Regions from separate parts of the Streptomyces sp. NPDC020917 genome, predicted to be linked through region 2. Evidence: predicted binding sites of a transcription regulator. Region 2 holds the regulator's gene; each other region holds the start of a gene.
What was found. Region 2 encodes HrcA, which represses chaperone genes, less so after heat shock. Its sites were predicted from a motif close to TTNGCACTCNGNNNNNCNGAGTGCNAA; they were not measured.
Positions count from the first base shown of each region.

Region 1: a site for HrcA is predicted at 4,556-4,582, ahead of groL (chaperonin GroEL). Genes of this name have one in related genera too.
Region 3: a site for HrcA is predicted at 2,983-3,009, ahead of groES (co-chaperone GroES). Genes of this name have one in related genera too.

Region 1 covers NZ_JBIRRR010000008.1:13,546-21,021, forward strand. Annotated here, with positions in the region: gene ACH4TG_RS18925 (trehalose-6-phosphate synthase) at 1-758, opposite strand, end outside; gene ACH4TG_RS18930 (glucosyl-3-phosphoglycerate synthase) at 898-1,863, opposite strand; SAM riboswitch class I at 2,019-2,151, shown strand; gene thrC (threonine synthase) at 2,145-3,476, shown strand; gene ACH4TG_RS18940 (MoaD/ThiS family protein) at 3,473-3,748, shown strand; gene ACH4TG_RS18945 (cold-shock protein) at 4,216-4,419, shown strand; gene groL (chaperonin GroEL) at 4,742-6,364, shown strand; gene murQ (N-acetylmuramic acid 6-phosphate etherase) at 6,895-7,476, opposite strand, start outside.
Region 2 covers NZ_JBIRRR010000001.1:190,958-198,433, reverse strand. Annotated here, with positions in the region: gene ACH4TG_RS00805 (S41 family peptidase) at 1-462, opposite strand, end outside; gene ACH4TG_RS00800 (hypothetical protein) at 482-871, opposite strand; gene ACH4TG_RS00795 (hypothetical protein) at 967-1,191, shown strand; gene ACH4TG_RS00790 (NUDIX domain-containing protein) at 1,307-1,828, opposite strand; gene ACH4TG_RS00785 (16S rRNA (uracil(1498)-N(3))-methyltransferase) at 1,825-2,568, opposite strand; gene ACH4TG_RS00780 (nitronate monooxygenase) at 2,565-3,626, opposite strand; gene dnaJ (molecular chaperone DnaJ) at 4,019-5,149, opposite strand; gene hrcA (heat-inducible transcriptional repressor HrcA) at 5,150-6,166, opposite strand; gene ACH4TG_RS00765 (MBL fold metallo-hydrolase) at 6,351-7,106, shown strand; gene ACH4TG_RS00760 (DUF3097 domain-containing protein) at 7,128-7,476, shown strand, end outside.
Region 3 covers NZ_JBIRRR010000029.1:23,398-30,873, reverse strand. Annotated here, with positions in the region: gene ACH4TG_RS38095 (ester cyclase) at 1-657, shown strand, start outside; gene groL (chaperonin GroEL) at 794-2,413, opposite strand; gene groES (co-chaperone GroES) at 2,527-2,835, opposite strand; gene ACH4TG_RS38080 (SAM-dependent methyltransferase) at 3,447-4,646, shown strand; gene ACH4TG_RS38075 (polysaccharide deacetylase family protein) at 4,654-5,544, opposite strand; gene ACH4TG_RS38070 (hypothetical protein) at 5,629-5,922, opposite strand; gene tsaD (tRNA (adenosine(37)-N6)-threonylcarbamoyltransferase complex transferase subunit TsaD) at 5,919-7,067, opposite strand; gene rimI (ribosomal protein S18-alanine N-acetyltransferase) at 7,060-7,476, opposite strand, start outside.

The DNA of each region.
Region 1 (7,476 bases), on a different contig from region 2:
TCGCGCAGGAACGCGGCGTCGGCCCCGAGCCCGTGCACGCCCAGCCGCGTGGTGCGGCCCTCGACGGTGACCGCCGAGCCGTCGCCGGAGACCTCCGCGCCCAGCACCGCCGCGCAGCACGCGGCGAACCCGGCCGCCCAGCGGCGGGTGAGGAACGCGGCGCGGTCCGCGCCCAGGATGCCGGTCAGCAGCTCGGCCGCGATGTCGTCGGGCAGCAGCCGGAAGTAGTCCGGCGGCGCCCACGGGGTGTGCGAGAAGTGGCCGATCCGCAGGTCGGGGCGGCGCTGCCGGAGCAGTGCGGGCACCAGCGCGAGGTGGTAGTCCTGCACCAGGACCGCGGCGCCCTCGGCCGCGTCCTCGGCGAGCGCGTCCGCGAACGCGGTGTTGTACGCGCGGTACGCGTCCCAGTGGCCGCGGAACTCCTCGTCGAAGACGGGTTCCAGCGGGGTCTGGTACAGCATGTGGTGGACGAACCACAGGACCGAGTTGGCGATGTCGTTGTAGGCGGCGTGGAAGACGTCCGGGGGGACGGAGATCATCCGCGAGCCGGGCTCGGTGCGCCCCTGCCGCACGGCCTCGCGGTCGCCGTCGGACAGCGCCGCGCACACCCACAGCGCACCGGCGTCCGGGCCGATCGCGCTCAGCCCGGAGACGAGGCCGCCGCCGCCGCGCCTGCTGTCCAGGGTGCCGTCGGGTCGCACCGTGTACGACACCGGGCCGCGGTTCGAGGCGACGAGGATCCTCGCAGAATTCCCCATGCCGCGAGCCTAGCCACCACACCAGCCCCTCAAACTCCCTCAGCCCCTTCCGGGCCCCGGACCGCCGTCGAGCTGGCGTGGGACCACCGAAGACCGCCGCCCGGCCGCCGCAGACCCGCCGCCGGACCGCGCGGTCCCGCTACGCCGCGCGATGCGGCCGGTACTCGGGGACGGTGAGCACGGGCGGGCGCTCCGCGGTGTCCACCGGGTGCGTGGTGGGCACGAAGGCCGCGCCCTCCCGGGTGAACTGCGTCAGCTCGGGGCGGACCAGCGGCGCGCGGGACAGCCGCAGCTGCGCGGTGCGGTAGATGGCCGCGGCCATCCGGCCGAGCGCCTGCCCGTCCTGGTGCCGGTGCCGCCGCACCCCCACGTCGACCTGCGCGAGCGCGTCCAGCCCGACCAGCCCGAGCGCGTCGATCAGCATCCCCAGCTCCACCCCGTACCCGACCGGGAACGGCAGCCGCTCCAGCAGCGACCGCCGCCCCGCGTACTCCCCGCCGAGCGGTTGCACGAACCCCGCCAGCTGCGGCCAGTGCAGGTTCAGCAGCGGCCGCGCCACCAGCTCGGTGACCCGCCCGCCGCCGCCCGGCACCACCGCGCCGCCGCGCTCCAGCGGCCGGTCGTACATCGCCTTGACCAGCTGCACCGACGGCTCGGTCAGCAGCGGCCCGACGATCCCGGACACGAACGCGGCGTCGAACTGCCGCAGGTCGGCGTCCACGAAGCAGACGATCTGCCCGCTGGTGGCCAGCAGCGAGCGCCACAGCACCTCGCCCTTGCCGGGCAGCGCCGGCAGCCGCGGCAGGATCGCGTCCCGCTGCACCACCCGCGCGCCCGCCCGCTCGGCGATCCGCGCCGTGCGGTCGGTGGACGCGGAGTCCACCACGACCAGCTCGTCGACCAGCGGGACCTGCGACGACATCAGCTCGCGGCGCACCGTCGCGACGATGTCGCCGACCGTCTCCTCCTCGTTCAGCGCCGGGAGCACCACGCTCACCGTGCCCTGCGCGCCGGCCTCGCGCTTGGCCGCGAGCAGCACGTCCAGCGGCCGCTCGGCCGCCGACCACGATCGCCGCTCCAGCCAGCGCTCCACCTCGTCGAGCACGTGCGCCACTCCCCGGTGTGATCCATCTCGCGGTACGGACGACCCTCTCAGCTGCCGGAGTCGTCGGTTACAGTCTTGAACAACGCGTACGACGCCCGCATGCCGGGGTCGGCGCGCCGGGACGCCGCGAAGGCATACGTCCCACAACTGCATACCGCTCATCCAGAGGGGCAGAGGGAACGGCCCGTTGAAGCCCCGGCAACCCTCCCGCCGACCGCGAGGTCACCACGGTGGGGAAGGTGCCAATTCCGTCTCATGACGCGACCTGCGGCGTGAGGAAGATGAGGAGAAAGGGCCTCGCCATCATGGCTGTGCACACCGCCGATCACACCGACCGCAGCACCGCGACCGACTCCCCGTTCGGCGACGCGTTCGGACCCGCCGCGGCCCTGTCCTGTCGCGAGTGTGGCACCCGCTTCGCGCTCAGCCCGATCTTCGCGTGCCAGGAGTGCTTCGGCCCGCTCGAGGTCGCCTACGACCTTCCGGTCGGCGACCCCGAGGCGCTGCGCCGGCAGATCGAGGCCGGCCCGGCCAGCATCTGGCGCTACGCCCCGCTGCTGCCCGTCCCCGCCGACGTGGCCACCAAGCGGAACCTGCACCCGGGCTGGACCAAGCTCGTCAAGGCCGACAACCTCGCCCGCGAGCTGGGCATCACCGGCGGGCTGCACATCAAGGACGACTCCGGCAACCCGACCCACTCCTTCAAGGACAGGGTCGTCGCCATCGCCCTGGAGGCCGCCCGCACCTTCGGTCTGACCACCCTGTCCTGCTCCTCCACCGGCAACCTGGCCGGCGCGGTGGGCGCGGCGGCGGCCCGCGCGGGCTTCCGCTCCTGCGTCTTCATCCCGCACGACCTGGAGTCCGCCAAGGTCGTCATGGCCGCGGTCTACGGCGGCGACCTGGTCGCCATCGAGGGCAGCTACGACGACGTGAACCGCTTCTGCTCGGAGCTGATCGGCGACCCGGTCGGCGAGGGCTGGGGCTTCGTCAACGTCAACCTGCGGCCGTACTACGGCGAGGGCTCCAAGACCCTGGCCTACGAGATCGCCGAGCAGCTCGGCTGGCGGCTGCCGGACAACCTGGTCATCCCGATCGCCTCCGGCTCCCAGCTCACCAAGATCGACAAGGGTCTGCAGGAGCTGATCAAGCTCGGCCTGGTCGAGGACAAGCCCTACAAGATCTTCGGCGCCCAGGCCGAGGGCTGCTCGCCGGTGTCCGCGGCGTTCAAGGCCGGCCAGGACGTGGTCCGCCCGGTCAAGCCGGACACCATCGCCAAGTCGCTGGCGATCGGCAACCCGGCCGACGGCCCGTACGTCCTGGACATCGCCCGCCGCACCGGCGGCGCGGTGGAGGACGTGAACGACGATCAGATCGTCGACGCCATCACGCTGCTCGCCCGCACCGAGGGCGTGTTCGCCGAGACCGCGGGCGGCGTGACCGTCGGCGTGCTGCGCAAGCTGGTCGAGACCGGCCAGCTCGACCCCTCCTCCGAGACCGTCGTACTCAACACCGGCGACGGCCTGAAGACCCTCAACGCGGTGGAGGCCTCCGCCCGGCCGACCGCGACCATCCGACCCACCCTTGCCGCGTTCCGAGAGGCTGGCCTCGCATGAGTGCTTCCGTCCGCATCCCCACGATCCTCCGTACCTACACCGGCGGCCAGGCCGAGGTGCCGGCCGAGGGCGCGACGCTCGCCGAGGTCATCGAGTCGCTGGAGAAGAATCACGCCGGCATTTCGGCGCGAGTTCTCGACGACACCGGAAAACTCCGTCGTTTCGTGAACGTTTATGTGAACGACGACGATGTGCGCTTTTCCGAGGGACTGGCCACCGCGGTGCCGGACGGCGCCAGTGTGTCGATCATTCCGGCGGTCGCGGGCGGCTGAACGCCGTTGAAACCTCCGTTGCGGAGATCCGCCACATGACCGCGCGGTTCTGTCGCATTGTGCCCCGTTCACCCCTGAGGGTGGACGGGGCACGCTGCTGCCGGGGCGCCGACGGGCCACCGGTACTGTTGCCAGGGGCAAGTGAGCCCCTCTCAGGTCGCTGCGGCGATTTATCGCCAAATTCGCGAGCGAATCGCGCCGAGCATCCGGGTTTGTCCCGTCCGAGATGCCCCGTCATATGGGCTTTTCTCAGGGCATTTCCGATGGGTCGCGCCAAGAATTCTCGTCCAATTGACCTGTTGCAGTGGGCATCCGTGCAGATACATTCAGCCGCGGTCGACGCGTTCCGGCGCACGCCCCCCAGGGCCCCCACCCGTCGAGCGGTAAGGGGTGCTACGGGAGGTGAGGTCTGACCCGGGCCCGCGGAGTGCGGGGCCGCGATAGGGCCAGCAATAGGGGAGTTAGGAATGGCTCAGGGCACCGTCAAGTGGTTCAACGCGGAGAAGGGCTACGGCTTCATCGCGGTCGACGGTGGTGCGGATGTGTTCGTCCACTACAGCGCGATTCAGATGGACGGCTACCGCACCCTCGAGGAAGGCCAGCGGGTCGAGTTCGAGATCTCGCAGGGTCAGAAGGGGCCGCAGGCGGACATGGTCCGGCTGGCAGGCTGAACATCCCGGCGCGTTCGGCCATCGACGCGACGCTCGCACGCCGGAGGGCCCGCTCCCGTCAGGGAGACGGGCCTTTCGTGCGCTCCGGCGCCGCCCCCGCGCGAGGTGCGAGTTGGGCCGCCGTGGGCCGGACTCGCTTGCACTCGGTAGGGGTGAGTGCTAATCATTGGCGTTAGCACTCTACGAGTGAGAGTGACAGCAGGACCGGGTCGGTGAGGCCCGGCCGGACGCCGGGACGGAACCGGCGGCCGACCGGCCGTCCGTCGCGGGCGCCACGCGGTCCCGAGCGCAACTCACCCCCTGTCCGGGAGGACCCCTTCACATGGCCAAGATCATCGCGTTCGACGAGGAGGCGCGGCGCGGTCTCGAGCGCGGGATGAACCAGCTCGCCGACGCCGTCAAGGTCACCCTCGGCCCCAAGGGCCGGAACGTCGTCCTCGAGAAGAAGTGGGGCGCCCCCACGATCACCAACGACGGCGTCTCCATCGCCAAGGAGATCGAGCTCGAGGACCCGTACGAGAAGATCGGCGCCGAGCTGGTCAAGGAAGTCGCGAAGAAGACCGACGACGTCGCCGGTGACGGCACGACGACCGCGACCGTCCTGGCCCAGGCCCTGGTCAAGGAGGGCCTGCGCAACGTCGCCGCGGGCGCCAACCCGATGGCCCTCAAGCGCGGCATCGAGAAGGCCGTCGAGGCCGTCTCCGCCGCCCTGCTGGAGCAGGCCAAGGACGTGGAGACCAAGGAGCAGATCGCCTCCACCGCGTCCATCTCCGCCGCCGACACCCAGATCGGCGAGCTGATCGCCGAGGCCATGGACAAGGTCGGCAAGGAAGGCGTCATCACCGTCGAGGAGTCGCAGACCTTCGGGCTCGAACTCGAGCTCACCGAGGGCATGCGCTTCGACAAGGGCTTCATCTCCGCCTACTTCGCCACCGACCTGGAGCGGATGGAGGCGTCGCTCGACGACCCCTACATCCTGATCGTCAACTCCAAGGTCTCCGCGGTGAAGGACCTGCTCCCGCTGCTGGAGAAGGTCATGCAGTCCGGCAAGCCGCTGCTGATCATCGCCGAGGACGTCGAGGGCGAGGCCCTGTCGACCCTGGTCGTCAACAAGATCCGCGGCACCTTCAAGTCCGTCGCCGTCAAGGCCCCGGGCTTCGGCGACCGCCGCAAGGCGATGCTGGGCGACATCGCGATCCTCACCGGCGGCACGGTCATCTCCGAGGAGGTCGGCCTGAAGCTGGAGAACGCGGGCCTGGACCTGCTCGGCCGCGCCCGCAAGGTGGTCATCACCAAGGACGAGACCACCATCGTCGACGGTGCCGGTGACACCGACCAGGTCAACGGCCGGGTCAACCAGATCCGTGCGGAGATCGAGAACAGCGACTCCGACTACGACCGCGAGAAGCTCCAGGAGCGCCTCGCCAAGCTGGCCGGCGGCGTGGCCGTCATCAAGGCCGGCGCGGCCACCGAGGTCGAGCTCAAGGAGCGCAAGCACCGCATCGAGGACGCGGTGCGCAACGCCAAGGCCGCCGTGGAGGAGGGCATCGTCGCCGGTGGCGGCGTGGCCCTGCTGCAGGCGTCCGCGGTCTTCGAGAAGCTGGAGCTCGAGGGTGACGAGGCGACCGGTGCGTCGGCCGTCAAGCTCGCCCTGGAGGCCCCGCTGAAGCAGATCGCCGTCAACGCCGGCCTCGAGGGCGGCGTCGTGGTGGAGAAGGTCCGCAACCTGACCCCGGGTCACGGCCTGAACGCCGCGACCGGCGAGTACGTGGACCTGGTGGCCGAGGGCATCATCGACCCGGCCAAGGTCACCCGCTCCGCCCTGCAGAACGCGGCGTCGATCGCCGCGCTGTTCCTCACCACCGAGGCCGTCATCGCCGACAAGCCGGAGAAGGCCGCGCCGGCTGCTCCGGGTGGCATGCCCGGCGGGGACATGGACTTCTAGTCCTCCGGACAGGAAGCTCTCCACGGCGCCCTCCTCCCACCCGGGAGGGGGGCGCCTTCCTGCGCGCCCTCAGCCACGCACCGGCCGTGCGACGGCGACGCTCCTCCGCCGGGCAGGCGGTGCCCCGCAGGGGCGCGGGGAACTTCGTCCTCAGCCACGACGGTGGCGCGCCCTGACGACGGCGGGTCGTCCCCCGAAGGGGCGCGGGGTCCCCCAGAGCTGCGCCTGGGAGGTGCCCCCAGCGCGCCCAGCCAGTGCGGCGCCGCACTCCGCCAACCGCCCCGAAGGGGCAGTTCAGTCCGTCCCGGACCACCGGCCGGTGGCCGGTTGCTCGCGCAGTTCCCCGCGCCCCTGACGGTTGCCCTTCGCCGGCTGAGGGCTGAACCCCCTCCGCCGGAGGGCAATGCGCCGCCCGCGGAGGGGGAAGGCCAGCCCGTTCACGGGTGAACGCCGCCCGCGGAGGGCAGAGCGCCGCCCGCGGAGGGGTGGAGGTTGAGGGGGTGAGGGGTGGACCCTGCCCGGGGAAGGGCCTAGTGGGGGTGGGCGGCCGCGTCGATGGCCGTCCGAAGGTGCCCCTTCGAATCAGCGAGCAACCGCGCAGCGGTGGAAGCGTCGACCTGCGCCAGCAGCGTCAGAATCGCCGGCTTGACCTCGCCGTCGGTGGCGGTGAGCGCCGCCTCGATGGCGGCGTCGCCGGCCCCGGTGGCCAGGGCCACGATCCGGCGCGACCGCGCCCTCAGCTTCTCGTTGGACGCCCGCACGTCCACCATCAGGTTCCCGTAGGTCTTGCCGAGCCGGATCATCGTGATTGTCGACAGCATGTTGAGCACGAGCTTCTGCGCCGTCCCGGACTTCAGCCGGGTCGACCCGGACACCAGCTCGGGCCCGACCACCACCTCGATCCCGTGGTCGGCGGCGGCGGCCAGCTGCGAGCCGGCGTTGCACGACAGCCCGACGGTGAGCGCCCCGACCGTCCGCGCGTACTCCACCGCGCCCACCGCGTACGGGGTGCGGCCCGACGCGGAGATGCCCACCACGGCGTCCGCCTCGGTCAGCCGCAGCGCGGACAGGTCGGCCGCGGCCAGCTCCCGGCTGTCCTCGGCGCCCTCGAT
Region 2 (7,476 bases):
GTCGCCGACCGGCCCGTACGGCAGCAGTTCGGCCGGTCCGCCGTCCAGCGGCAGCCGGCGCGCCCAGGTCCTGCGCAGCGACGGCTGGCCCTCGGTGCTGACCACCACCAGGTCGCCGCCCGGGGTCCAACCGCGCACCGCGGTACGGGCGTTGCCCCAGTACGTCAGCCGGGTCGACGGCCCGCCTGCGAGCGGCGCCAGATGCACCTCGGGGGCGCCGTCGCGCGTGGAGGTCCAGGCGATCAGCGCGCCGTCCGGGCTGATCCTGGGCCGCCCGACCGGCATGTTGTCCGCGCTGACGCGCCAGGCCCGGCCGCCGTCCAGCGGCGCCAGCCACACGTCGTCCTCGGCCGTGAAGGCGATCGCGTCGCCGTACGGATGCGGGTTCCTGAGGTACGACGGCTGCGGGGCCGCGTGATGCGGCTGCGGAGACTGCGCGGACTGCGCCGGCTGGTTGGTCACCCGGCCACCCTAACTTCGATCAACGCGTCGCCGAACTGCCGGTGCGATGCGTGCAGGTGCCGAGCCCGGTCACGTCGAAGACGGTCCTGCCGCCGACGACCGCGACGAGCCGCCCGCGCACGCAGGTGTCGTCCAACTGCTCGGTGACCGTGCCCTTCACGGTGATCTTCTGCTGGTCTTCGGTGCGCCCCAGGCAGTCCACCTTCGCCGACTTCTTGCCGGTGGAGGCGCTGCACGAGAGCCACTGCACCTTGACGTGGTCGTGTTTCAGCGCGTGTGTGGCCAGTTGGTCGGTGGTGACGGACACGGCGCTCTCCCCCAGGCCGTCGGCGGGGTCGCACCCCGTGACGACCGCGGCGGCGGCCGCGCACGCGACTCCGGCCAGCCAGACCTTCCCCTTTCGTCCCATCCCCCCACGTTCCCGCCCCAGTCGGGCCCGGTCCATCCCCCGAAGGGTCGATGCTGCCCCTACGGGTCGGGCGGCGGCGCACCTAGACTCTGGGCGTGGAGACGATCACGTGCGGCCAGTGCGACACCATCGGCCTGGAACCGGGGTTCGTCGAGGACTCGGGCGAGGGATCGCGCGGCTACGCCCGGTGGATCGCGGGCCACTTGGAGCGCGGCTTCTTCGGCGGCGCCAAGCGGATGGGCCGGCAGCGCTGGCAGATCGAGGCGTTCCGCTGCCCGGCGTGCGGCCATCTGGAGCTGTTCGCGTCCAAGCCCGTGTGAAGCGGGGGCACTTGACGGTGTCGGCGCGGCGGCGCATCGGTGCGGGCAGCGCGGCGGCGCATCGGTGCGGGCGGCGCGAGGCCATCTGCCGCTGCGGGCACGCGCGTTGGCGGGCTCAGTCCCAGCGGTGCAGCGTCGGGCCCAGCAGGCCGGCCCGCCAGCCCCGCAGGATCCGTTCCGTGCTCGGCACGAACTCCTCGGGCAGGGAGTCGAGTTGCGCCCAGCCGACGTGGTCGTGCTTGGCCGGCTCGCGGTTCTCCGGCTCGCCCGTCCACGCGCCGGCCGCGAACACCACGGTGAGGTAACCGTTCGGCGTGCCCGTGCCGGCTCCGGCGTGCAGGACGTGGACCAGGGTCAGCGCCTCGGGGGCGACCACCAGCCCCGTCTCCTCGCGCAGTTCACGGACCGCGGTGGCCGTCACCGGCTCTCCCGGCTCGCACTTGCCGGTCGGCAGGTCCCACAGGCCGGTGCCGAAGCTGCTGCCGGGTCCGCGCCGCAGCAGCACGATCCGGTCGCGCGCCGCGTCGTGCACGATCACCGAGGCGACCAGCAGCGTTATCGAGCCGGGCGCGACGTTGCGCCCCGGCAGGCCGCCGGGCCCGGGGTGCTCGTGCGGTCCGGCCTGCCCGGCGCTCACGACCAGCGGCCGGTGCGGGTGAGCAGCAGCGCCGTCGCCGCCACGCCCGCGGTGGACGTGCGCAGCACCGTCGGGCCCAGCCGGTACGGCGGCGCGCCGGCCGCCCCGAACAGGGCGATCTCCTCGGGCGAGACGCCGCCCTCGGGGCCGACGACGAGCACGAGCGAGCCCGCGGCCGGCAGCGGGGCGGCGGCCAGCGGCGCCGCGCCCTCCTCGTGCAGCACCCCGGCGAAGTCCGCGCCGCCGAGCAGCTCGGCCACCTGGCGGGTCGTCATCGGCTCGGACACCTCGGGGAAGCGCAGCCGCCGGGACTGCTTGGCCGCCTCCCGCGCCGTGGAACGCCACTTGGCCAGCGACTTGGCGCCGCGCTCCCCCCGCCACTGGGTCACGCAGCGCGCCGCGGCCCACGGCACGACCGCGTCGACCCCGGCCTCGGTCATCGTCTCCACGGCCAGCTCGCCGCGGTCGCCCTTGGGCAGGGCCTGCACCACCGTGATCCGGGCGGCCGGCGGCGCCTCGGTGCGCCGCTCGGCGACGTCGACGTGCAGGACGTCCTTGCCCTCCACCGAGGCCACCGTGCCGTAGGCGCCGCGGCCCTCGCCGTCGGTCAGCACGACCTCCTCGCCGGGCGTCAGCCGCCGCACCGACACCGCGTGCCGCCCCTCCGGGCCGTCCAGCGTCAGCCGGGCGGGCGCGCCGTCGAGCACGGCGGGTGCGACGAGGAAGACCGGGGCCGTCATACCCGCGCCTCCCCGGCGGCCTGGAGCTCGGCGGCGAGCGTCTCGACGAGCGCGCCGGCCGACAACTCCCGTGCCAGGCGGTGCCCTTGGCCCGCCCACAGCGACATGCCCTGCGCGTCGCCCGCGGCGGCGGCGGCCTTGCGCAGCGGCGACGTCAGGAAGTGGATCTGCGGGTAGCCGGGCGGGGCGTACGCGCCGTGCTCGCGCATGAAGCGGTTGACCAGGCCGCGGGCCGGCCGCCCGGAGAAGGCCCGGGTCAGCTCGGTGCGGGCGAACACCGGGTCGGTGAGCGCCCGCTTGTGCACGGGGCTGGCGCCGGACTCCGGGGTGATCAGGAAGGCGGTGCCCAGCGCCGCCGCGTCCGCGCCCGCGGCCAGCACCGCGGCGATCTGGCTGCCGCGCATCAGGCCGCCCGCGGCGATCAGCGGCAGGTGCACGGCCTCGCGCACCTGCGGGACGAGGGTGAGCAGGCCGAGGCCCGAGTGGTCCGTCTGCGGGTCGTCGCGGTGCGTGCCCTGGTGGCCGCCGGCCTCCACGCCCTGCACGCACAGCGCGTCGGCGCCGGCCCACTCCGCGGCCAGCGCCTCGGCCGGCGAGGTGACGGTGACCACCGTGTACGTGCCGGCCTTCGCGAAGGCGTCCAGCACCGCGCGGTCCGGGCAGCCGAAGGTGAAGCTCACCATCGGCACGGGGTCCTCGAGGAGCACCGCGACCTTCGCGTCGTAGGCGTCGTCGCCGCCGACGTCCGGGTCGCCCAGCGCCGTGTCGTACCAGGCGGCCTCGCCGGACAGCTGCTCGGCGTACACGGCCACCGCCGAGCGGTCCGCGGTCGCGGGCTGCGGCATGAACAGGTTGACGCCGAAGGGCTGCGAGGTCAGATCGCGCAGCTGGCGGATCTCCTCGTACATCGCCTCCGAGGTCTTGTACCCGGCCGCGAGGAACCCGAGGCCGCCGGCCGCACCCACGGCCGCGGCCAGCCGCGGATTGGACCCGCCCCCGGCCATCGGGGCCTGGACGATCGGGTACGCCGAGAAGGAGGAGAGATCGCTCACCGACATGCCGTCATGCTCCCACGGCTCCCCCTAGGGCCCTCCCACGGGGAGCCCCCGCCCCCCTCGATCCGCACCCTGCGGACCGGGCGGCCCCTCACGGGCCGCACCCCCATGAACAGGGGCACTCCTGAGGGGCGCGAGGAACGGCGCGCGCAACCCGCCACCGGCCGGTGGCCCGGAAACGACAGCAACAGCCCCACCCGCCCGGTGACCACCCGCACCCCCACCGTGGCTTGTCGCGCAGTTCCCCGCGCCCCTGATGGGTGCCCTTGTCCACCGCGTGCACCCCGCCAGGGGCGCGAGGAACGGCGCGCGCAGCCCACCACCGGCGGGTGGGCCGGGGAGGCCCGCTCGGGCGGGGGCAGGACTCCCGGGTGCGGGAGACGGAGGAGGCCGCGCTAGCGGCCGTTGAAGGCGTCCTTGAGGCGCGAGAACAGCCCCTGCTGGCCGGGCGCGAACTGGCCGGTGGGCCGCTCCTCGCCGCGGGCCTTGGCGAGGCGCCGCAGCAGGTCCTCCTGGTCGGGATCGAGCTTGGTGGGCGTGACCACCTCGACGTGGACGACGAGGTCGCCGCGGCCGCCGCCCCGCAGGTGCGTGACGCCCCGCTGGTGCAGCGGGATCGACTGCCCGGACTGGGTGCCGGGCCTGACGTCGATCTCCTCGAGACCGTCGAGCGTCTCCAGCGGGCACTTGGTGCCCAGCGCCGCCGCCGTCATCGGGATCGTCACCGTGCAGTGCAGGTCGTCCCCGCGCCGCTGGAACACCGGGTGCGGGACCTCGCGGATCTCCACGTAGAGGTCGCCGGCCGGGCCGCCGCCGGGGCCGACCTCGCCCTCGCCGGCGAGCTGGATCCGGGTGCCGTTGTCGACGCCCGCGGGGATCTTCACGGTCAGCGTGCGGCGCGACCGCACGCGGCCGTCACCGGCGCACTCCGGGCACGGCGTCGGCACGACCGTGCCGAACCCCTGGCACTGCGGGCACGGCCGCGACGTCATGACCTGGCCCAGGAAGGACCGGGTGACCTGGGACACCTCGCCGCGTCCGCGGCACATGTCGCAGGTCTGCGCCGAGGTGCCCGGCGCCGCCCCCTCGCCGTTGCAGGTGCCGCAGGTGACCGCGGTGTCGACCTGGATGTCCTTGGTAGTGCCGAACGCGGCCTCGTCCAGCTCGATCTCCAGCCGGATCATGGCGTCCTGGCCGCGCCGGGTCCGCGACCGCGGCCCGCGCTGCTGGGACTGCCCGAAGAAGGCGTCCATGATGTCGCTGAAGTTGCCGAAGCCGGCGCCGAAGCCGCCCGCGCCGCCGCCCGCGGCGGACAGCGGGTCCCCGCCGAGGTCGTAGACCTGCTTCTTCTGCGGGTCCGAGAGCACCTCGTAGGCGGCGTTGATCTCCTTGAACCGCTCCTGCGTCTTCGGGTCCGGATTCACGTCCGGGTGCAGTTCGCGGGCGAGGCGCCGGAACGCCTTCTTGATCTCGTCCGGTCCTGCGTCGCGGCGAACGCCGAGTACGGCGTAGTAGTCCGTGGCCACTTACGACTCCGCCAGGATCTGTCCGACGTAACGTGCCACTGCGCGTACCGCTCCCATCGTTCCGGGGTAGTCCATGCGGGTCGGTCCGACCACGCCGAGTTTGGCGACTGCCTCGTCGCCCGAACCGTAGCCGACCGCCACCACGGAGGTGGAATTGAGGCCCTCGTGAAAATTCTCATGCCCGATCCGGACCGTCATGGTGGAGTCCTTGGCCTCGCCGAGCAGCTTCAGGAGCACCATCTGCTCCTCGAGCGCCTCGAGGACCGGGCGGATCGTCAGCGGGAAGTCATGGTTGAAGCGGGTCAGGTTGGCCGCCCCGCCGAGCATGATGCGCTCCTCCTTCTCCTCGACGAGGGTCTCGAGGAGGGTGGCGAGCACGCCGGCGACCGCGGGCCGGTCGTCGGCCTCGAAGCTGTCCGGCAGGTCCTGCACCAGCGGCGGCACGTCCGTGAAGCGGCGCCCGACGACCCGGCTGTTCAGCCGGGCCCGCAGGTCCGCCAGGACGGTCTCGCCGACCGGCGCCGGGCAGTCGATCAGCCGCTGCTCGACCCGGCCGGTGTCGGTGATGAGCACCAGCATGATCCGGGCCGGCGCCAGCGGCAGCAGTTCCACGTGCCGCACCGACGAGCGGGTCAGCGACGGGTACTGCACGACGGCGACCTGGCGGGTGAGCTGCGCGAGCAGCCGCACCGTGCGGGCCACCACGTCGTCGAGGTCGACGGCGCCGTCAAGGAAGTTCTGGATCGCCCGGCGCTCCGCGCCCGACAGCGGCTTGACCCCGGCGAGCTTGTCGACGAAGAGCCGGTACCCCTTGTCGGTCGGGATCCGGCCCGCGCTGGTGTGGGGCTGGGCGATGTAGCCCTCGTCCTCCAGCACCGCCATGTCGTTGCGGACGGTGGCCGGGGAGACTCCGAGCCGGTGGCGCTCGGTGAGCGCCTTGGAACCGACCGGTTCCTCGGTGCCGACGTAGTCCTGAACGATGGCGCGCAGCACTTCGAGTCTGCGTTCGCTCAGCATCGCGCACCTCCAGCCGTCACGGCCCTACCCGCCCTGCCTGGCACTCCGCCGTTTCGAGTGCCAGCTTTCCCGCAGCCAGTGTACGGCGAGGCGGCAAGGGCTCGGCAAGAGCGCCGGTCGATCCGGCCGCCGACGGGCCCTGTCGGATGCGCGCGGCGGCGGCCCGCGGCGATAGCGTCGCCCTGTGGATTCTGAGCGGAACGCGGAGGAGCCGGACACCGGGGGCTCGGTCTGGGAGCAGCTCGCGCCCGGGGTGGCGCGCCGCCGGCTGCCCTTTCTCGACGTGACGATCGGCCTGGTCGTCGGCGCCGACGGGGTGCTGCTGGTGGACACCGGCTCCAGCCTGCGCGAGGGCGCCGAGCTGCGTGGGCAGGTCGAGGCGCTGACCGGCCGCGAGGTCACCCATGTGGCCCTCACCCACGGCCATTTCGACCACGTCCTGGGCACCGCCGAGTTCCCCGGCGCCCAGGTGTACGGGGAGCAGTCGCTGGACGCGTACCTGCGCCGCGAGCAGCTGCGGATGCCGGTGACCGCGGCGGAGTACGGCGCCGACCCGATCGAGACGGCGGAGGCCGTGCGGTCGCTGGTGCGCCCGGACCGGCCGGTGCTGGGCGAACTGGCGCTGGACCTCGGCGACCGCCCGGTGCGGCTGGTGCACCCGGGGCCCGGCCACACCGGCCACGACCTGGTGGTGCACGTGCCGGGGGCGACCGCGAGCGATCCCGCGGTGGTGTTCTGCGGCGACCTCGTCGAGGAGTCCGGCGATCCGCAGGCCGGCGACGACGCCGTCACGGGAAAGTGGGCGGCCACCCTGGACGCGCTGCTCGCCCTCGGCGGCGAGACGGCCCGCTACGTGCCGGGCCACGGCGCGGTCGTCGACGCGCGCTTCGTGCGGGCGCAGCGCGACATCCTCGCCGAGCGCTTCGCCTCCGGCGGCTGACGCCTGGCTACGATCTCCCCCATGCGCAGCAGGAGTTACGACCCCGATCTGACGCCGCCGTGGAAGAAGGCCGCGCCGCCGCCCGAGGTCCCGGCGGACGCGGACCTGGTCGTCGAGGAGGCCGCCACCGGCTTCTGCGGCGCGGTGGTCCGCGTGGAGAAGACCGCGGAGGGCCTCACGGTCACCCTGGAGGACCGGTTCGGCAAGCACCGGGTCTTCCCGATGACGCCGGGCGGCTTCCTGATCGACGGCCGGACCGTCACCCTGGTGCGCCCCCAGGCCGCGCCCCGGCCGCGCGGCCCGCTGCTGTCGGCGTCCGGTTCGATCGCGGTGACCGACGCGAAGGCGCGGGTGGCCCGCGCGGGCCGGA
Region 3 (7,476 bases), on a different contig from region 2:
AACCAGCTCATGGACAGCTGGGCCGAGGCCACGCAGGGCAAGCGCACCGCCACGCACGCGGTCGTCGGCAGGGACCGGGGCGCCGACGGCCACTACGTGGAGATCGTGGAGTTCCCCTCCTACGAGGAGGCGATGCGCAACTCCGGCCTGCCGGAGACCGGCCGGATCTTCGAGCAGCTCGTCGCCCTCTGCGACGAGACGCCCACCTTCACCGACCTCGACGTGGTCCGCGATGAGCAGCTGAACAAGGCCGCGGTGAGCCGCTTCCTGCTGGAGCTGTGCGGCCGCGACGAGCCGACCGCGTACCGCACGCTGTTCGCGCGGGACTACCTGGACCACGACGTGGCCAAGGGCAGCGAGACCCGCGGGGTCGACGCCTTCCGCGAGGAGACCCTCGGCTACCGCGACGCCTTCCCCGACTTCACGTTCACTCTCGAGGACCAGATCGCCGAGGGCGACCGGGTGGCGACCCGCTGGACCTGGCACGGCACCAACACCGGCCCGCTGCGCGGCATCCCGGCCACCGGCAGGACCGTGGACATGGCCGGCACCACCACGTTCGCCTTCCGTGACGGCCTGATCGCCGAGGGCTGGTGGCACTGGGACACGCTCGGCATGATGCGGCAGCTCGGCGTGGTCGAGATGCCGTCGTCCTGACAGCCGCGGTCCGGCACACGGAGGTCCGCGCGGATCCGATCCGCATGCGTGAGGCCCGGCACCCCCGCGGGGGTGCCGGGCCTCAGGCGTGGCGCCGGTACGTCAGTCGCGCCGGAGCATCACTGGCGGCGGAGCGTCAGTGGGAGTGGCCGTGGCCGGCCGCCTCGGCGGGCTCCTCTTCCTTCTTCTCGACGACCAGGGTCTCGGTCGTGAGCAGCAGGGAGGCGATGGACGCCGCGTTCTCCAGGGCGGAGCGGGTGACCTTGACCGGGTCGATGACGCCGGCCTTCACCAGGTCGCCGTACTCGCCGGTGGCCGCGTTGAAGCCGTGGCCCTTGTCGAGCTCGGACACCTTGGCGGTGATCACGTAGCCCTCGAGGCCGGCGTTCTCGGCGATCCAGCGCAGCGGCTCGACCGCGGCGCGGCGCACGACCGCGACACCGGTGGCCTCGTCGCCGTCCTTGTCCAGGTTGCCGTCGAGCACCTTGACCGCGTGGACCAGGGCGGAGCCACCGCCGGAGACGATGCCCTCCTCGACGGCCGCGCGGGTCGCGGAGATCGCGTCCTCCAGACGGTGCTTCTTCTCCTTGAGCTCGACCTCGGTGGCCGCGCCGACCTTGATGACGCAGACGCCGCCGGCCAGCTTGGCCAGCCGCTCCTGCAGCTTCTCGCGGTCCCAGTCGGAGTCGGTGGTGGCGATCTCGGCCTTGATCTGGCCGACGCGCCCCTCGATCTCGGACTTGTCGCCGGCACCGTCGACGATCGTGGTGTCGTCCTTGGTGACGGTCACGCGGCGGGCGGTGCCCAGCAGGTCCAGACCGGCCTGGTCGAGCTTGAGGCCGACCTCCTCGGCGATGACCGTGGCGCCGGTCAGCGTCGCGATGTCGCCCAGCATGGCCTTGCGGCGGTCACCGAAGCCCGGCGCCTTGACCGCGACGGCGTTGAACGTGCCGCGGATCTTGTTGACGACCAGGGTCGACAGGGCCTCGCCCTCGACGTCCTCGGCGATGATCAGCAGCGGCTTGGAGCCACCCGCCTGGATGATCTTCTCCAGCAGGGGCAGCATGTCCTGGATCGAACCGATCTTGCCCTGGTGGATGAGGATGTACGGGTCGTCGAGGACGGCCTCCATCCGCTCCTGGTCGGTGACGAAGTAGGGCGACAGGTAGCCCTTGTCGAAGGCCATGCCCTCGGTGAAGTCCAGCTCCAGACCGAAGGTGTTGGACTCCTCGACGGTGATGACGCCGTCCTTGCCGACCTTGTCCATCGCCTCGGCGATCAGCTCGCCGACCTGCTTGTCCTGGGCGGACAGCGCGGCGACCGCGGCGATGTCCTCCTTGCCCTCGATCGCGCGGGCGGAGGCCAGCAGCTCGTCGGAGACGGCCTTGACCGCCGCGTCGATGCCCTTCTTCAGGGCGGCCGGGGAGGCGCCGGCGGCGACGTTGCGCAGGCCCTCGCGGACCAGCGCCTGCGCCAGCACGGTCGCGGTGGTGGTGCCGTCACCCGCGATGTCGTTGGTCTTGGTCGCCACCTCCTTGACGAGCTGGGCGCCCAGGTTCTCGTACGGGTCCTCGATCTCCACCTCGCGGGCGATGGTCACGCCGTCGTTGGTGATGGTCGGGGCGCCGAACTTCTTGTCGATGACGACATTGCGGCCCTTGGGGCCGATGGTCACCTTCACGGTGTCGGCGAGCTTGTTGACGCCGCGCTCAAGGGCGCGACGGGCGTCCTCGTCGAACTTCAGAATCTTGGCCATGCCTGCGAACTACCTCGTCTTGTCGTCGTGTGTCACGGAAACCGCCCCGGGCCCGGCCTCAAGGACACGGACAACCCGGGGCGGGATCACGGCTGCGCTTCGGCGCCGATGACTTACTTCTCGACGATCGCGAGGACGTCGCGAGCCGAGAGGACGAGGTACTCCTCGCCGTTGTACTTCACCTCGGTGCCGCCGTACTTGCTGTAGAGCACGACATCGCCGACGGCGACGTCGAGCGGCAGGCGGTTGCCGTCCTCGAAGCGGCCCGGACCGACGGCCAGGACGACGCCCTCCTGGGGCTTCTCCTTGGCGGTGTCCGGGATGACCAGGCCGGAGGCCGTGGTCTGCTCGGCATCGAGCGGCTGGACCACGATGCGGTCCTCAAGCGGCTTGATGGCAACCTTGGTGCTGGCGGTCGTCACGATCCGACCTCCCCCTTCAAAGGGCTCACGGGAGTGTCTGTCAGGGTCGGCGACCTGGTAGGCCCGTCGTCGCGGGTGCCGGACCTGCCCGTCGCTGAGTGCTGGCACTCAGCGGGGCCGAGTGCCAGGGTCGAGACTAGGACGGTCTTAGCACTCGGTCAAGCGGAGTGCCAGGCGCGCGCTCCAGGTGTCGCACCGCCTCCTCTTCCCGCCCTCCGCGGACAGCGCCCACCTCCCGGTGCGGGGCAACCATTTGGGCCCGGCCTCCCCGCCTCCACCTCCCGGTGTGCGGCAACCCCGCAGGGGCGCGGGGAACTGCGCGCTCAGCCCGGCTGCGGGCCGCAGGTCGTCACCGCCCCGAAGGGGCAGTTCGGTCCGTCCCGGACCACCGGCCCGGTGGTGGGCTGAGCGCGCAGTTCCTCGCGCCCCTGCGGGGCCGGTCCTGCCCCGGAAGGCAGCGCTGCCGTCGCACAGCCGGTGGGTGGTTGGTGGCGCTGGGGGCACCTCCCAGGCGCAGCTCTGGGGGACCCCGCGCCCCTGCGGGGCTCGGGCTGCGCCGCCGGGGGGCGCCCGCGACGGAGTCGGACGGGTGGGGATGGGAGGATGGGGAAGTGGACGTGGAGGTGTTTGCGGAGCTGCTGGAGCCGGAAGGCCAGGCGCTGCTCGCAGAGCTGAGGGAGTACGACCCCGCACAGGAGCTCGCCGCAGCGACCCGGCTGCGCCGGGACCACCCCGCCCCCCTGGTGAGCGCAGCGCTCGGGCAGGCCCGCCTGCGCCAGCGCGCCGCCGCCAAGTTCGGCGCAGCCGACGCGTCCCGGATGTACTTCACGCCGAACGGCGTCGAGCAGGCGACCCGCGCCACCGTCGCCGCCCATCGCGCCGCCCGGTTCCGGGCGGCCGGTGCCACCCGCCTCGCCGACCTGTGCGGCGGCATCGGCGGCGACGCCCTCGCCCTGGCCCGCGCCGGCATCGACGTGCTGGCCGTCGACCGCGACCCCCTGACCTGCGCGGTGGCCCGCGCCAACGCCGAGGCGCTGGGCCTCGCCGACCGCATCGAGGTGCGCTGCGCCGACGTCGCCGACGTCGACACGTCCGGGTGCGACGCGGTGTTCGTCGACCCGGCCCGCCGCGGGGGCGCCGCCGGCCGCCGGATCTTCGACCCCGAGGCGTACTCCCCGCCGCTGTCGTGGGCGGTGGCCGCCGCCCGCACCGCGCCGGTCGCGGCGGTGAAGGTCGCCCCCGGCATCCCGCACGAGGCCGTCCCGGCGGACGCCGAGGCGGAGTGGGTCTCGGACCGCGGCGACGTGAAGGAGGCGGCCCTGTGGTTCGGCACCGCGCCGGGCGCGTTCACCGCGACCCTGCTGCCGTCCGGCGCCGCGCTGACCGGCGAAGGGCTGCTGCCGGAGCCGCCGGTGCGCGCGCCCGGCCGGTTCCTGTACGAGCCGGACGGCGCGGTCATCCGCGCGCACCTGGTCGCGGCGGTCGCCGAGCAGCTGGGCGGCGGCCTGATCGACCCGACCATCGCCTACGTGACGGCCGACGACGCCCGCCCGACGCCGTACGCGACCGCGTACGCGCTCACCGACGTGCTGCCGTTCAACCTCAAGCGGCTCAAGGCGCTGCTGCGCGAGCGGGAGGTGGGCACGCTCACCGTCAAGAAGCGCGGGTCGGCCGTCGAGCCGGAGGAGGTGCGGCGCCGGGTCAGGCCGCAGGGCCCGAACGCGGCGACCGTGTTCCTGACCCGGGTGGCCGGCGCGCCCTCGATGCTCCTCGGGCGGCCGGCCGACGTGAGCGCCGCGCAAGCGGTCTGACGCAGCGTCAGACGTAGTCCTCCAGCCGGGCCACCGTGTAGCCCTGCCGGGCGATCTCGCGCAGCATGTTCCGGACCATCACCGTCATGGTCTCCCCCTTGAGTTCGGAGGGGCCGCGGAAGTGGGCGAGGACGATGTCGCCGGGCTGGAACCTCTTGCCGGGGTCCTGGAAGGCGACGTTCTTGATCTGCATGGACTCGCGCCACAGGATGATCGCCCGCAGGCCGCCGCAGGACTTCACGGCGGTGCGGGTCGCGGTGTCGTAGGCGCCGTACGGCGGCCGGAACAGGCCGGGCCTGACGCCGTACTCGTGGGCGAGCCGGGCCTGTTGCCCGCAGATCTCGGTGCGCTGCTGCGCCAGGTTCCGGGCGCGCAGGTCGGGGTGGGTGAGGGTGTGGTCCTCGATGCTGTTGCCCAGCGCCTGCAGGGGCTTGAAGTAGCCGTAGTCGCTGCGGATGATCGCGTCGGTCAGGAACATCGTGAACGGGATCCGCAGGTCCCGCATCATCGCCACGAACTTCGGGTCCTTCTCGGCGCCGTCGTCGAAGGTGACGAAGACGATCTTGCGGGTGGTCGGTATCCGGCTGACCACCGGCAGCCGCGCCCCGCCGGTCACCACCGGCTTGACGGCCGGCGGCGCGGGCGGCGGCGCGAGCACCGGGACGCCCCACTTGCGGAACGCCGCGGCGCGCGCGGCGGCGGACGTGCGGGGGTCGCCGCCGTTGCCCGGCGCCGCGGTCCCGCCGGCCGGTGCGGAGCCCGAGGGGCGGGAGGACGACGGCCGGGGCGACGACGACCCCGCACATCCGGTGACGACGGCCAGCAGGCCGCACACCGCAAGAGCCGGGAGTACGGACGTGAGCCGCTGTACGGGTGCACGCAGGGCACTGACACGCATGGGAGGGGCGCCTACCTCGAAGCCGGACCGCGCTGGACGGGAGCGAGTGCGCGGGCGGATGAGACCGGTCATCCGTCCGCGCACTCACCCCGGGTGATGCGCGTTTTCGTCCCCGGGTTCCACCGAGACGGACACGAAACGCCAGCGGTGCACCTCGCGGCGGACCAACACGCTTGGCGGATCGGTCAGTTCGGGCAGCTTCGCGGCGTAGGGGGCGTCCCACCAGGTGAGGACGAGCACCCGGTCGCCGGGGGCGGTGAGGAACTCGCGGCGGCGCGGCTCACCAGGCAGCGCGGCGGCCTGTTCCCTTGCCCAGGTGAGGAGTTCGCCGCCGCGGCCCTCCGCGGCGGCGGCCTCCCACATCAACGTGACGGTCATCCGTAGAGGTTGTCCTTGCTCACCTCGTGCACATGGTCGTGCCCGTGCCCGTTGCCGTTGCCGTGGTCGGTGCCGACCGGCACGGGCGCCGGGTGCTGGGCGTACCCGGGCACGGAGACGTCGGTGACGGGCAGCGAGGAGTCGGCCGGCAGGTCCAGCGTGGAGGCGGCGCGGCCGCGGGCGACCATCTCGGCGCCGAGCGCGGCGACCATCGCACCGTTGTCGGTGCACAGTCCGGGCCGCGGCACCCGCAGCCGGATGCCGGCGTCGGTGCAGCGCTGCTCGGCGAGCGCGCGCAGCCGGGAGTTGGCGGCCACTCCCCCGCCGATCATCAGGTGGTCGACGCCGTTGTCGCGGCAGGCCCGGACGGCCTTGCGGGTGAGCACGTCCACCACGGCCTCCTGGAAGGAGGCGGCGACGTCGGCCACCGGTACGTCCTGGCCGTCCCGGCGCCGCGCCTCGACCCAGCGGGCGACCGCGGTCTTCAGGCCGGAGAAGGAGAAGTCGTAGAGCGGGTCGCGCCCGCCGCTCAGGCCGCGGGGGAAGGCGATGGCCGCCGGGTCGCCCTCGCGCGCGTACCGGTCGATGACCGGCCCGCCGGGGAAGCCCAGGCCGAGCACCCGGGCGACCTTGTCGAACGCCTCGCCCGCCGCGTCGTCGATGGTGGCGCCGAGCGGCCGCACGTCGCTGGTGATGTCGGGTGCCAGCAGCAGCGAGGAGTGGCCGCCGGAGACCAGCAGGGCCATCGTCGGTTCGGGCAGCGCGCCGTGCTCCAGCTGGTCGACGCAGATGTGCGAGGCCAGGTGGTTGACGCCGTACAGCGGCTTGCCGAGCGCGTAGGCGTACGCCTTGGCCGCCGACACCCCGACGAGCAGCGCGCCGGCCAGCCCGGGGCCCGCGGTGACGGCGATGCCGTCCAGGTCGCGGGCGGAGACGCCGGCCTGCTTCAGCGCGCGCTGGATGGTGGGGACCATCGCCTCCAGGTGCGCGCGGCTGGCGACCTCGGGGACCACCCCGCCGTAGCGGGCGTGCTCGTCGACGCTGGAGGCGATGGCGTCGGCGAGCAGGGTGTGCCCGCGCACGATGCCGACACCGGTCTCGTCGCACGAGGTCTCGATACCGAGGACAAGGGGTTCGTCAGCCATGGATTTCCTCAACGGTGTTCTGTGCCGGGTCGGCGAGCCGCATGACCAGCGCGTCCACGTTGCCCGGCTGGTAGTAGCCCTTGCGGAAGCCGATCGGCGCGAAGCCGAACCGCTCGTACAGGCGCTGCGCGCGGCCGTTGTCGACCCGCACCTCCAGCAGCACCTCGTGGCACTCGGCCGCGGTCGCGGCCCGCAGCAGTGCGGTCAGCAGCCGGGCGCCGAGGCCGGTGCCCCAGTGGTCGCGGGCGGCGGCGATGGTCTGCACGTCGCCGGTGCCGGCCACCGCGGCGAGCCCGGCGTACCCGACGATCCGGCCGCCGCCGTCCTCGGCGACGACGTAGGTGCGGCTCGCCGCCGGGTGCCCGGCGTCGGCGAGTTCGGACCAGAACATGCCGCGGGACCAGGCGTC